Regions from separate parts of the Klebsiella quasipneumoniae subsp. quasipneumoniae genome, predicted to be linked through region 2. Evidence: predicted binding sites of a transcription regulator. Region 2 holds the regulator's gene; the other holds the start of a gene.

Region 1 (5,472 bases), 110 kb from region 2:
AATCAACAGGCTGGCGGCCAACAGCAGCAGACAGCTGGCTATCAGGCGGCGGGACGGGGCAATCACAGGCCACCTCCGCGCGGCTGGCGCCGCACCAGCCAGATCAGCACCGGCGCGCCGAGAAAGGCGCTCACCACCGATACCCGCAGTTCGCCGGGCACCAGCAGGCGGCCAATCACGTCGGCAAACAGCAGCAGGGCCGGGGTGGCCAGCAGGGTGACCGGCAGCGACCAGCGATGATCGGCCCCCACCAGCCAGCGGGCCATATGCGGCATCATCAGGCCGATAAAGGCGATCGGGCCGACCACGGCGGTAGCGCTGCCGCACAGGACGGTAATCACAATCAGGCCGATCAGCTGGGTGCGGGCGACGCGGCTGCCGAGGGCGGTGGCGGTATCGTTGCCGAGGCTCAGGCTGTTAAGCGCCCGGCTCAGCAGCAGGGCGGCGATCCCCGCCATCGCCACCGGCAGCAGGACAATTTTCAGGGTTTGCAGGGTGCGGATATCCAGCGAACCGGCCTGCCAGAAGCGCAGCTGATCGTAGACGTCCGGGTTGAGCAGGGCGATGCCGTTGGACAGCCCCTCCAGTACCGCCGCGAGGGCGACCCCGGCGAGGGTGAGGCGCACCGGGCTCAGCTGGCCGCCACCCTGGCTGCCGGTGAAGGCCACCAGCAGCGAGGCGCAGAGCGCGCCGCAAAACGCCAGCAGCAGCTGCTCCTGCGGGGAGGTGATCCCGAACAGCGCCGCGCCGAGGACGATGGCGAAGCTGGCGCCGGAGTTGACCCCCAGCAGGCCGGGGTCGGCCAGCGGGTTACGGGTGAGCGTTTGCATCAGCGCGCCGGCGAGGCCGAGGGCGACGCCGGCCAGCAGACCGGCCAGGGTGCGCGGCAGGCGCGCGTCCAGCACGATGGTGCAGTCGGCGCTTTGACAGGTTCCGCTAAAGGCGGTGAATACCGTGCCGATCGGCAACGATTTGGCGCCGATGGTCAGGCTAAGCGCGGCGGCTAAGGCGAGTAACAGCAACAATCCGGGCACGGCGACAGAGCGTACCGCGGTCGTAGAAAACGACATAACTGACATCCCTGATATGATAATGATAGTAATTATCGTTATCGATTTTATTCAGCTATGGTAGCATGACCCACAGTAAAAAGGGTATTAAAAATAACGACAAGGCGCTGTAATGAACCGACAATCCTGGCTGCTCAACCTCAGCCTGCTGAAAACTCACCCGGCGTTTCGCGCCGTTTTTATCGCTCGCTTTATCTCTATTCTGTCGCTTGGCCTGCTGGGTGTGGCCATCCCGGTGCAGATCCAGATGATGACCCATTCGACCTGGCAGGTCGGGTTGTCGGTGACGCTGACCGGCGCGTCGATGTTTATTGGCCTGATGGTGGGGGGCGTACTGGCCGACCGCTATGAGCGCAAACGCCTGATCCTGCTGGCGCGCGGCACCTGCGGCGTGGGCTTTGTCGGCCTGTGTCTGAACGCCCTGCTGCCGGAGCCGTCGCTGGCGGCGATCTACCTGCTGGGGATCTGGGATGGGTTCTTCGCCTCGTTGGGGGTGACCGCGCTGCTGGCGGCGACGCCGGCGCTGGTGGGGCGGGAAAATCTGATGCAGGCCGGGGCCATCACTATGCTCACGGTGCGCCTGGGCTCGGTGATTTCGCCGATGATCGGCGGCCTGCTGCTGGCCTCCGGCGGCGTGGCCTGGAATTTCGGCCTGGCGGCGGCGGGGACCTTTATCACCACCTTAACCCTGCTGCGTCTGCCACAGCTGCCGCCGCCTCCGCGGCCGCGCGAGCATCCGCTGCGTTCCCTGCTGGCGGGGCTGACCTTCCTCTGCCAGAGTCCGCTTATCGGCGGGATTGCGCTGCTCGGCGGCCTGCTGACCATGGCCAGCGCGGTGCGGGTGCTCTATCCGGCGCTGGCCGGGAGCTGGCAGATGTCGGCAGGGCAGATTGGCCTGCTGTACGCCGCGATTCCGCTCGGCGCGGCGCTGGGGGCGTTGACCAGCGGCCAGCTGGCCCAGACCGTGCGGCCGGGTGCGCTGATGCTGGCGACGACGGTGTGCTCCTTTGTCGCCATTGCGCTGTTCAGCCTGATGCCGCACTGGGCGTTGGGCGCGCTGTGCCTGGCGCTGTTTGGCTGGCTGAGCGCTATTAGCTCGCTGCTGCAGTACACCCTGATCCAGACCCAGACGCCGGAACATATGCTCGGGCGAATTAACGGTCTGTGGACCGCGCAGAACGTTACCGGCGACGCCATCGGCGCGGCGCTGCTCGGCGGGTTAGGGGCGGTGATGACGCCGGTCGCTTCCGCCAGCGCCAGCGGCTGGGCGCTGGCCCTCGTCGGCGTGCTGCTGGTGGGGCTGCTACGCGAGCTGCGCCGTTTCCAGCGCCCGGAAATAGTCAACGAAAGCTGAGTACGGTGCGATTGCCCGGTGGCGGCTACGCCTTACCGGGCCTACGGTACCGGGGCCTCGGGCGTTGTAGGCCGGGCAAGCGCCGCGCCGCCCGGCAAGGTGTTCCGACCGCGTACCCGTCCTGATGCCCGGTGGCGGCTACGCCTTACCGGGCCGAAGGTCTGGCCTGGAGGGCGCAAGCATTGTAGGCCGGTGCAAGCGTAGCGCCGCCCGGCAAAGCGTTCAGGCCGCGTACCCGTCCCGATGGCACGGCCCGCATTAGCCGAACAGGCTGGAGAGACGCTGGAGCACCAGCAGGGCGCTGTAGTAGTCAAGACGGAAGGTCTCGGTGCCCAGCGGGTAAACGCGTTTGCCTTCGACCGCCGGGAGATGCGCCAGCAGCGGGTTGGCGTAAATGGCATCGACATCTTTCTGGTCGCCGGCGAACAGGAACAGGCTCTGGCCGTTCAGACCTGCCGCCAGATTCTCCCCGCCCAGCTGCACGATATCGTGGCGTTTGCCTTGACTATGGCTGGCGGGCAGGCCGCCCGGCAGCGTCGCCAGGCTAAAGCCCAGCTGTTCGAGCATCTGCCCCTGGGCCGATTCCGGCGTCCAGATATTGGCGCTGTGCGCGGCGGCGGTATAGACGAGGGCGGTGACCGGCTGCGGCGGCAGCTTCATTTTTTCTTTTAACGAAACGAGCTGTTTATTGAAGTCGGCGATGCGCGCGCTGGCCTGCTGCTCATGGCCGGTGATCTGCCCCAACTGGGTAAGCAGCGTTTGCCAGCTTTTATCGTCATAGTTGATGACCAGCGTCGGGGCGATCGTTTTGAGCTGATCGTACAGCGGCAGGGCGGAGTCGCCGCCGGTGGCGCTCACCAGGATCAGATCCGGCATCTGGGCGGCCACCGCTTCCGCGCTCGGTTCGCCGATGTACAGCCGCGTCAGCTTGCGGGCTTTGGCGACCTCACTCCACTGGCGCAGAAAGCCCTGGCTATCGGCCACGCGGTTGTTCGGGGTGGTGGCGCCGCTGGCGACCACCGGGGCGTCGATCGCCAGCAGCGAGCCGGTGAGGGTCACGCTGGTGGAGACAATGCGCAGCGGCTGGCTCGGCAGGGTGTGCGTCCCGTAGCTGTCGGTGACCTGGCGCGGCCAGTCCGCCGCCTGGGCTGAGGTAATTCCTAAAAACAACAGCATCCCGGCCAGCGCGCCGCGGCGGTAAAAAGAAGAGAAGTTCACGTCATCGCATCCTGATTCGAAGGGTAATAAATGCGTCTCATTTTCAACTTTGCGCCGACAGGATGCAAGCCAAAGTGGCGGCGCGATGACGTAACGCGGTTGACATGACGGGCAATACCTTTTAGGTTAGCCAACCAAAATACAAATGATAATTATTCGTAATATATTTATCGTTTTTGGAGGATGATATGGAAACGTCACTGGCTGAGGATGTACAGAAATCTACCCGGACCTTATCGCCGGACAGCTTCTTCTTTATGTCGCCGTACCGCAGTTTTAGCACCTCAGGCTGCTTCCGCCGCTTCTCAGCGCCCGCCGACGGCGGCGATGCGCTGAATGGCGTGTTCCAGCAGCAGATGGCCGCCGCCTTTGCCGAGGCCCGGGCGGCGGGGATCCGCAAGCCGGTCATGGTTGGGGCCATCCCGTTCGACACCTGTCAGCCTTCCGAGCTCTATATCCCGGAGCGCTGGGAAGCGTTCTCGCGCCCGGAAAAACAGCGTTCCGCCCGCTATGCCGCGCCGCTGGAGACGATGGAGGTGGTGGAGCGCCGGGAGATCCCGGAACAGGATGCGTTTTTAGCCATGGTGGAACGCGCCGCCGCGCTGACCGCCACGCCGGAAGTGGACAAAGTGGTGCTATCACGACTTATCGATATCACCACCCGCGATCCTGTCGATAGCGGCGCCCTGATGGAGCGACTGATCGCCCAGAACCCCGCCAGCTTCAACTTCCATGTGCCGCTCTCCGACGGCGGCGTGCTGCTGGGCGCCAGCCCGGAGCTGCTGCTGCGTAAAGAAGGACCACACTTCAGCTCGCTGCCGCTGGCCGGCTCCGCCCGCCGCCAGCCGGACGATGTGCTGGACCGCGAAGCGGGCAACAGGCTGCTGGCATCCGGCAAAGATCGCCACGAGCACGAACTGGTGACCCAGGCGATGAAGAGCGTGCTGGGCCCGCGCAGCAGCCAGCTGTCGCTGCCGGCATCGCCGCAGCTGATCACCACCCCGACGCTCTGGCATCTGGCGACGCCGATCGAGGGCACGGCGCTGGCGGAAGAAAACGCCATGTCGCTGGCCTGCCTGCTGCACCCGACTCCGGCGCTGAGCGGCTTCCCGCACCAGGCGGCGAAGCGCCTGATTGCCGACCTGGAACCCTTCGACCGCCAGCTGTTCGGCGGCATCGTCGGCTGGTGTGACGATGAAGGCAACGGCGAATGGGTGGTGACCATCCGCTGCGCGCGTCTGCAGCAGCGTACGCTGCGCCTGTTTGCCGGCGCGGGCATCGTTCCGGCCTCCTCGCCGCTGGGCGAATGGCGCGAAACCGGCGTCAAACTGACCACCATGCTTAACGTATTTGGCTTGAATTAAGAGGCAAGGATGATTGCATTTACCCGTTGGCCGGATGAGTTCGCGGCCCGCTATCGCCAAAAAGGCTACTGGCAGGATCTGCCATTAACCAATCTGATCACCCGTCACGCGGAAAACGACGCCGTGGCGATTATCGATGGCGATCAACACATTAGCTACCGCCAGTTTAACCAGCGGGTGGACAACCTTGCCTGCTCTCTGCAGCGTCAGGGACTGAAGCGCGGGGAAACCGCGCTGGTGCAGCTGGGCAACGTCGCCGAGTTTTACATCACCTTCTTCGCGCTGCTGCGTATCGGCGTCGCGCCGGTGAACGCGTTGTTCAGCCACCAGCGCAGCGAGCTTAACGCCTACGCCGCACAGATTAAACCGGCGCTGCTGATCGCCGACCGCGAGCACGCGCTGTTTGCCGACGATAGCTTTCTTCACGCGTTTATCGCTGAACATCCTTCCCTGCGCGTGGCGCTGC
Region 2 (5,472 bases):
ACGGCATCGCGGTTGACCACCACCCCCAGCGAAACGCAGTCGACGCGGGTGCAGATCCCGCCGTCATAGAGCGGCGCCCGGGCGTCAATGGCGACGCAGTGGGACTGGGAAGGATCGCCGATGATATCGGCCCCGGCGTCGATCATAAACTTGAGCAGCACCCCCTGGTTGAAGCGCGTGCCGCGGATGAGAAAGTTATCGGCGGGCCATTCGCCGCGGTCATTTTGCCCCCAGGCCTCGCGCAGCCACTCGCGGTTGGATTCAAATCCGCCGGCGGCGAGGACGCAGCTTCTCGCGACAATCCGTTCCTCGCCCGCCAGCGCGGCGACAAATTCACCGTTGCGCAGTTCCAGAGCCTGCACCGGCGTGTTGTAGCGGATCTGCACCCCCATCCGCTCTGCGCTGCGGTAATAGGCATTGACCAGCGCTTTGCCGCCGCCCATAAAAAAGGCGTTGGTGCGGGCCACGTGCAGGGCGCCGGAGAGCGGCGGCTGAAAGTTAACCCCGTGCTGACGCATCCAGTCCCGGCACTGTGACGAGGTGCGGATCACCAGCCGGGCCAGCGCTTCGTTGGTGTTCCCTTCGGTGACGCGCAGCAGATCCTGCCAGTACTCCTCTTCCGGATAGCTGTCGACCAGCACGTCCTGCGGCGCATCGTGCATACAGCGCAGGTTACGCGTGTGCTGCGAATTGCCGCCTCGCCACTCCCGCGGCGCCGCCTCCAGCAGCAGCACCGAGGCGCCGGCTTCCCGGGCGGTTAAGGCGGCGCATAGCGCGGCATTGCCGCCGCCAATGACCAGTACATCCACCATTATCGGCTCCCTTACAATTTAATGGATTGTTAAATTTGTAATGGGAATGTAGGCGGTAACGGCGACGGGGCGCTATGGCGTAACGCTAAAGAGGGGTTTAGTTAACGTAAAGGGTGGCGCCTGGCCAGCGATCGGACTCCACCAGCTGGCGCATGACTTTGCTTAGTATGACCCGTGCCGCAAGGCCTGCCGGGGTGAGCTCATCATCCGACAGGCTGACCAGAAAGTTGGGGCGGCTGAGGACCGGATTAGCGATGCCGATCACCCTCAGCGCCTGATGGTCGAGATGGGAAATAGCGGCCCCGGGCTGCAGAGTGGCGCCCAGTCCGCTGCGCACGGCCTGCATCAGCAGGGCCAGACCGTCAATGTCCGCCACCACCTCAACGCTGAGGCTGTGCTGCTGGCAAACCGCCTCCAGCCTGCCGCGCAGGCCGTGGCCCTGGCTTGGCATAATCAGCGGCAGGGTGGTGAGCTGGTCAGGGGAAACAGGGTCATCCGGCAGCGAGGCCAACAGCGCATGGGTGCCAATCAGGAACAGGCGCTCTTCGAGCACCGGTCTGGCGCTCCAGCGCAGGATCTTCTCCTGCTGGAAGACGATGGCTAAATCCAGCTGGCGGGTGTTGATCATCCGCTCCAGATTCCCGGAGAGGCTTTCCACCAGGTGCAGGCGGACGTCGGGGTAGCTCTCGCGCATCGCGTTGATGAACGGTACGCCAAGAACGGAGGCGGTGCTGGGGGCCATGCCGACGCTGACGTGGCCCGACAGCCGCGCCTCGCGGGCGGCGAGGATGGCATCATCGGCATGACGCAGCGCCAGCTGCGCCTGTGAGTAGAAAGCGAGGCCCGCGCTGGTGGGCGTCACGCCGCGAGAGGTTCGCTGCAGGAGGCGAATGGACAGCTCATTTTCCAGACGCGCGATCTGCTGGCTGAGCGCCGAGACGCCGATATTCAGATCGAGCGCGGCGCGGCCCATGCTGCCGGTTTCAACAATGCGCGTAAAATAGCGTAGCTGGCGAAGTTCCATATCAACTCTCCGGACAAAGCGGGGACTCGCGAGGGTCGCCGCCGGGACGTGAGCGGGAAGCGCGGCAGAAGCGCCCATAAAAAAGCCAACCGGCTGGTTGGCTTTTCAGAGCAGGCGAAGCAGGGAATTACTTTTCCACTGCGTCGTGGGCGTGTTCGTCCTCGCGGCAATCACCTTCCGCACAGTGACCGTACAGATACAGACTGTGGTTGGTCAGGCGGATGCCGTGACGGGAAGCGATTTCACGCTGGCGCGCTTCGATAGAGTCATCACTGAATTCGATCACTTTGCCGCAGTCGAGGCAGATCAGGTGATCGTGGTGATGCTGCTGGGTCAGTTCGAAAACGGATTTACCGCCTTCAAAATTATGACGAGTCACGATACCGGCGTCATCAAACTGGTTGAGGACGCGGTAAACGGTCGCCAGACCAATCTCTTCGCCCATGTCGATCAGGCGTTTATATAAGTCTTCCGCACTGACATGATGGTTATCCGGTTCCTGCAGCACTTCAAGGATTTTCAGTCGAGGAAGTGTGACTTTCAGGCCAGCCTTCTTTAATGCGGTATTGTTGTCAGTCATGCGGAATCTGTCCTGTTGCTAAACGATCTACTTCCTTCAACGGAAGTCATACAGAAATTAACCCGACGTAATGCGTCTCATTATAGAACTGCCACTGGTAAATGAAAACTGCAAGCATCGGGCCTGGTTTGCTGTCAAAAACGAGGCACCAGCTACAAACTGCGTCACGTGCCTCGTAGAATCAGAGGACATTGTACAGATATGTGATTAAAAGTTAAAAACTTGTAGCTATTAGTTTGATTGCTTTTGTCTATTAATACGACGCAACTCAACGATTGCGCCGCTTAATTATCAGGCGTTTTTGATTTCTTCGAGGTGCAGCTCTTCAGCCACCTGCTTCACCCACTTCTCAACGCGCTCGTTGGTCAGTTCCGGCTGACGGTCTTCATCAATGGCGAGGCCGACGAAGTGGTCGTCATCCGCCAGGCCTTTGGAGGCCTCGAAGTGATAGCCGGCAGTCGGCCAGTGGCCAACGATGGTCGCGCCGCGCGGCTCAATGATGTCGCGGATGGTGCCCAGCGCATCGCAGAAGTACTCTGCGTAGTCTTCCTGGTCGCCGCAGCCGAACAGCGCCACCAGCTTGCCGTTAAAGTCGATCTCTTCCAGCGTCGGGAAGAAGTCGTCCCAGTCACACTGGGCTTCACCGTAGTACCAGGTCGGGATGCCGAGCAGCAGGATGTCGTGGGCTTCCAGATCTTCTTTGCTGCTTTTGGCAATGTCGTGAACATCAGCAACATCTTTACCAAGCTGCTTTTGAATCATTTTTGCAATATTTTCGGTGTTGCCGGTGTCGCTGCCAAAAAAGATGCCGATGATTGCCATGAGTAAAATAACCTCTTGAAACTTAAATGATGTGGTAGGGACGCGATGCCCACAGATAACGGCAATCATAGCAGAACAGGCAAGGACGCGGAAACAGCAATCACGCCCGACTGCACACTCTGCTACATGAATGCGGATTTTTCGCGGAAAGTTAGACTTTTCCCTGGCTGCGCAGGGCGGTTAATTGCGTCATCAGCATCTCTTCGATGAGATCGCTGCGGCTCATATTACGCGCTTCCGCCAGTTCGTTAAGGGCATCGACCGCGTCGGCGTTGAGCTTTAGCTCCACGCGCTTCAGCCCGCGCACTTTATCGCGTTTCAGCTGATTACGTTTGTTGATGCGCAGTTGTTCATCGCGCGACAGCGGATTGGTTTTTGGTCTTCCCGGGCGACGCTCGTTTGCGAACAAATCTAATGTCGTACGGTCCGTTTGTTCTTTTGCCATGATTCTGAGTGACTTCGGGGAAACAAGCTGCCGGGCTCTAGCCGGCGCAGATAGCGCGCCATCATACATCAGGCGAACGGCTGCGCCAACGACCGCGGGCATTCTGCGGCGCGGTCGGGCATATTTTAGCCAATCAGGCGCCAATGCTCGTGAGATAGCGGCGGATCGCGCGCAACACCGCTTCGGGTTTCTCGGCATGGACCCAGTGTCCGGCGCCGGCGATGACGTGGGCCCGGGCCTGCGGGAACTGGGCCAGCAGCGCGTCGCGGTAGGCGTCGGTCACGTAGGGTGAGTTGCCGCCGGGAATAAACTGCGTCGGGTGCGGCCAGGCCGGTATGGTTTCCCAGCCGACGATATGCGGGTACTGGTCCCACAGCACCGGGACGTTGAAGCGCCAGTCGCCGTCGACGAAAGATTTCAGCAGGAACTGAATCACTCCCTCTTCCTGCAGATGCTCGCGCATCACCTGCGCCGCCTGCTGGCGGGTGCTGGCGGCGGATTCGCTGACGGCGCGGATAGCGGCGAAGATCTCATCATGGCGGCGAACATGATAATCCACCGGGGCGATATCGATCGCCACCAGACCGTTGATGCGCTCCGGCGCCAGGGCGGTCAGCGCCATCACCGCTTTGCCGCCCATCGAATGGCCGATAAAGGTGGCGCGCTCAATCTGGTGCGCGTCGAGCGTATCGCGCAGATCCTGCGCCATCGCGGGGTAGGTCATCTCTGGCGACCGCGGCGACAAACCGTGGTTGCGCATATCGACCTGCAGAATATCGTGGTCGGCGACCAGGTCGCGGGCGAGGATGCCCAGGTTGTCCAGGCTGCCAAACAGACCGTGGACCAGCACGATCGGGGAGTGGTTGTGCGGATTCTGTGCAGATTGCGCTCGGCTATTTAATTTCATGGCAAAGTTCTTTTTTTCGCTCCGTCGGGTTAGGGTATTATGTTGGACATTCTGCCATCCGGCTGCAAGACCCAGAAGTTTTCTGAGTTTTACCGCCATCCTGGTTTGACGCTATCCGCGGTTGGGATTTGTACTTATAATCCCAACGATTTGTATTCAGAAAAGATATCGCACTGGATTAAGATGAAAACAATTGAAGTTGATGATGAACTCTATCGCTATATTGCCAGCCACACTCTGCATATCGGCGAGAGCGCATCCGACATTTTACGGCGCATGCTGAAATTTTCCGCCGTTTCCCAACCGGCTACACAGGTCAGCAAAGCCGCGCCGGCGCTGGCGCCCGCGCCTGCCGTTGAGGTGAAACCCGCTAACCCGGCGAAAGATAAAGTCCGCGCCATGCGCGAGATGCTGTTATCTGATGAATACGCCGAGCAGAAGCGCGCGGTGAACCGTTTTATGCTGGTGTTGACCACCCTCTACTCCCTGGACAGTAAAGCATTTGCCGAGGCGACGGAGTCTCTGCATGGCCGCACGCGCGTCTACTTCGCGGAAGATGCGCGTACGCTGCTGAAAAGCGGTAATCAGACCAAACCGAAACAGGTTCCTGGTACACCGTGGTGGGTGATCACCAATACCAATACCGGCCGTAAATGCAGCATGATTGAGCACATCATGCAGTCGATGCAGTTCCCTGCGGAGCTGATTGAAAAGGTTTGCGGCACGATCTAGCTTTTTAACATTTGCACCAGAAGGATCAGGCAATGGCAATCGATAAACGTGCGGGGCAGCCTGCGCAACAGAGTGATTTGATTAACGTCGCCCAACTGACTGCTCAGTACTACGTGCTGAAGCCTGAAGTCGGTAATGCGGAGCATGCGG

What was found. The regulator Fur, encoded in region 2, represses iron uptake genes when iron is present. The targets are predictions, from matches to a motif close to ATAATAATGAGAACNACTATCAA.
Region 1: the regulator Fur is predicted to act here: its motif matches at 3,782-3,804, upstream of fepB (Fe2+-enterobactin ABC transporter substrate-binding protein).

Annotation. Positions count from the first base shown of each region.
Region 1 covers NZ_CP084876.1:3,827,083-3,832,554, reverse strand. Annotated here, with positions in the region: gene fepG (iron-enterobactin ABC transporter permease) at 1-66, opposite strand, end outside; gene fepD (Fe(3+)-siderophore ABC transporter permease) at 63-1,070, opposite strand; gene entS (enterobactin transporter EntS) at 1,183-2,424, shown strand; gene fepB (Fe2+-enterobactin ABC transporter substrate-binding protein) at 2,683-3,642, opposite strand; gene entC (isochorismate synthase EntC) at 3,831-5,006, shown strand; gene entE ((2,3-dihydroxybenzoyl)adenylate synthase EntE) at 5,016-5,472, shown strand, end outside.
Region 2 covers NZ_CP084876.1:3,720,653-3,726,124, reverse strand. Annotated here, with positions in the region: gene tcuA (FAD-dependent tricarballylate dehydrogenase TcuA) at 1-812, opposite strand, end outside; gene tcuR (tricarballylate utilization LysR family transcriptional regulator TcuR) at 910-1,836, opposite strand; gene fur (ferric iron uptake transcriptional regulator) at 1,964-2,416, opposite strand; gene fldA (flavodoxin FldA) at 2,708-3,238, opposite strand; gene ybfE (LexA regulated protein) at 3,390-3,683, opposite strand; gene ybfF (esterase) at 3,817-4,590, opposite strand; gene seqA (replication initiation negative regulator SeqA) at 4,774-5,322, shown strand; gene pgm (phosphoglucomutase (alpha-D-glucose-1,6-bisphosphate-dependent)) at 5,355-5,472, shown strand, end outside.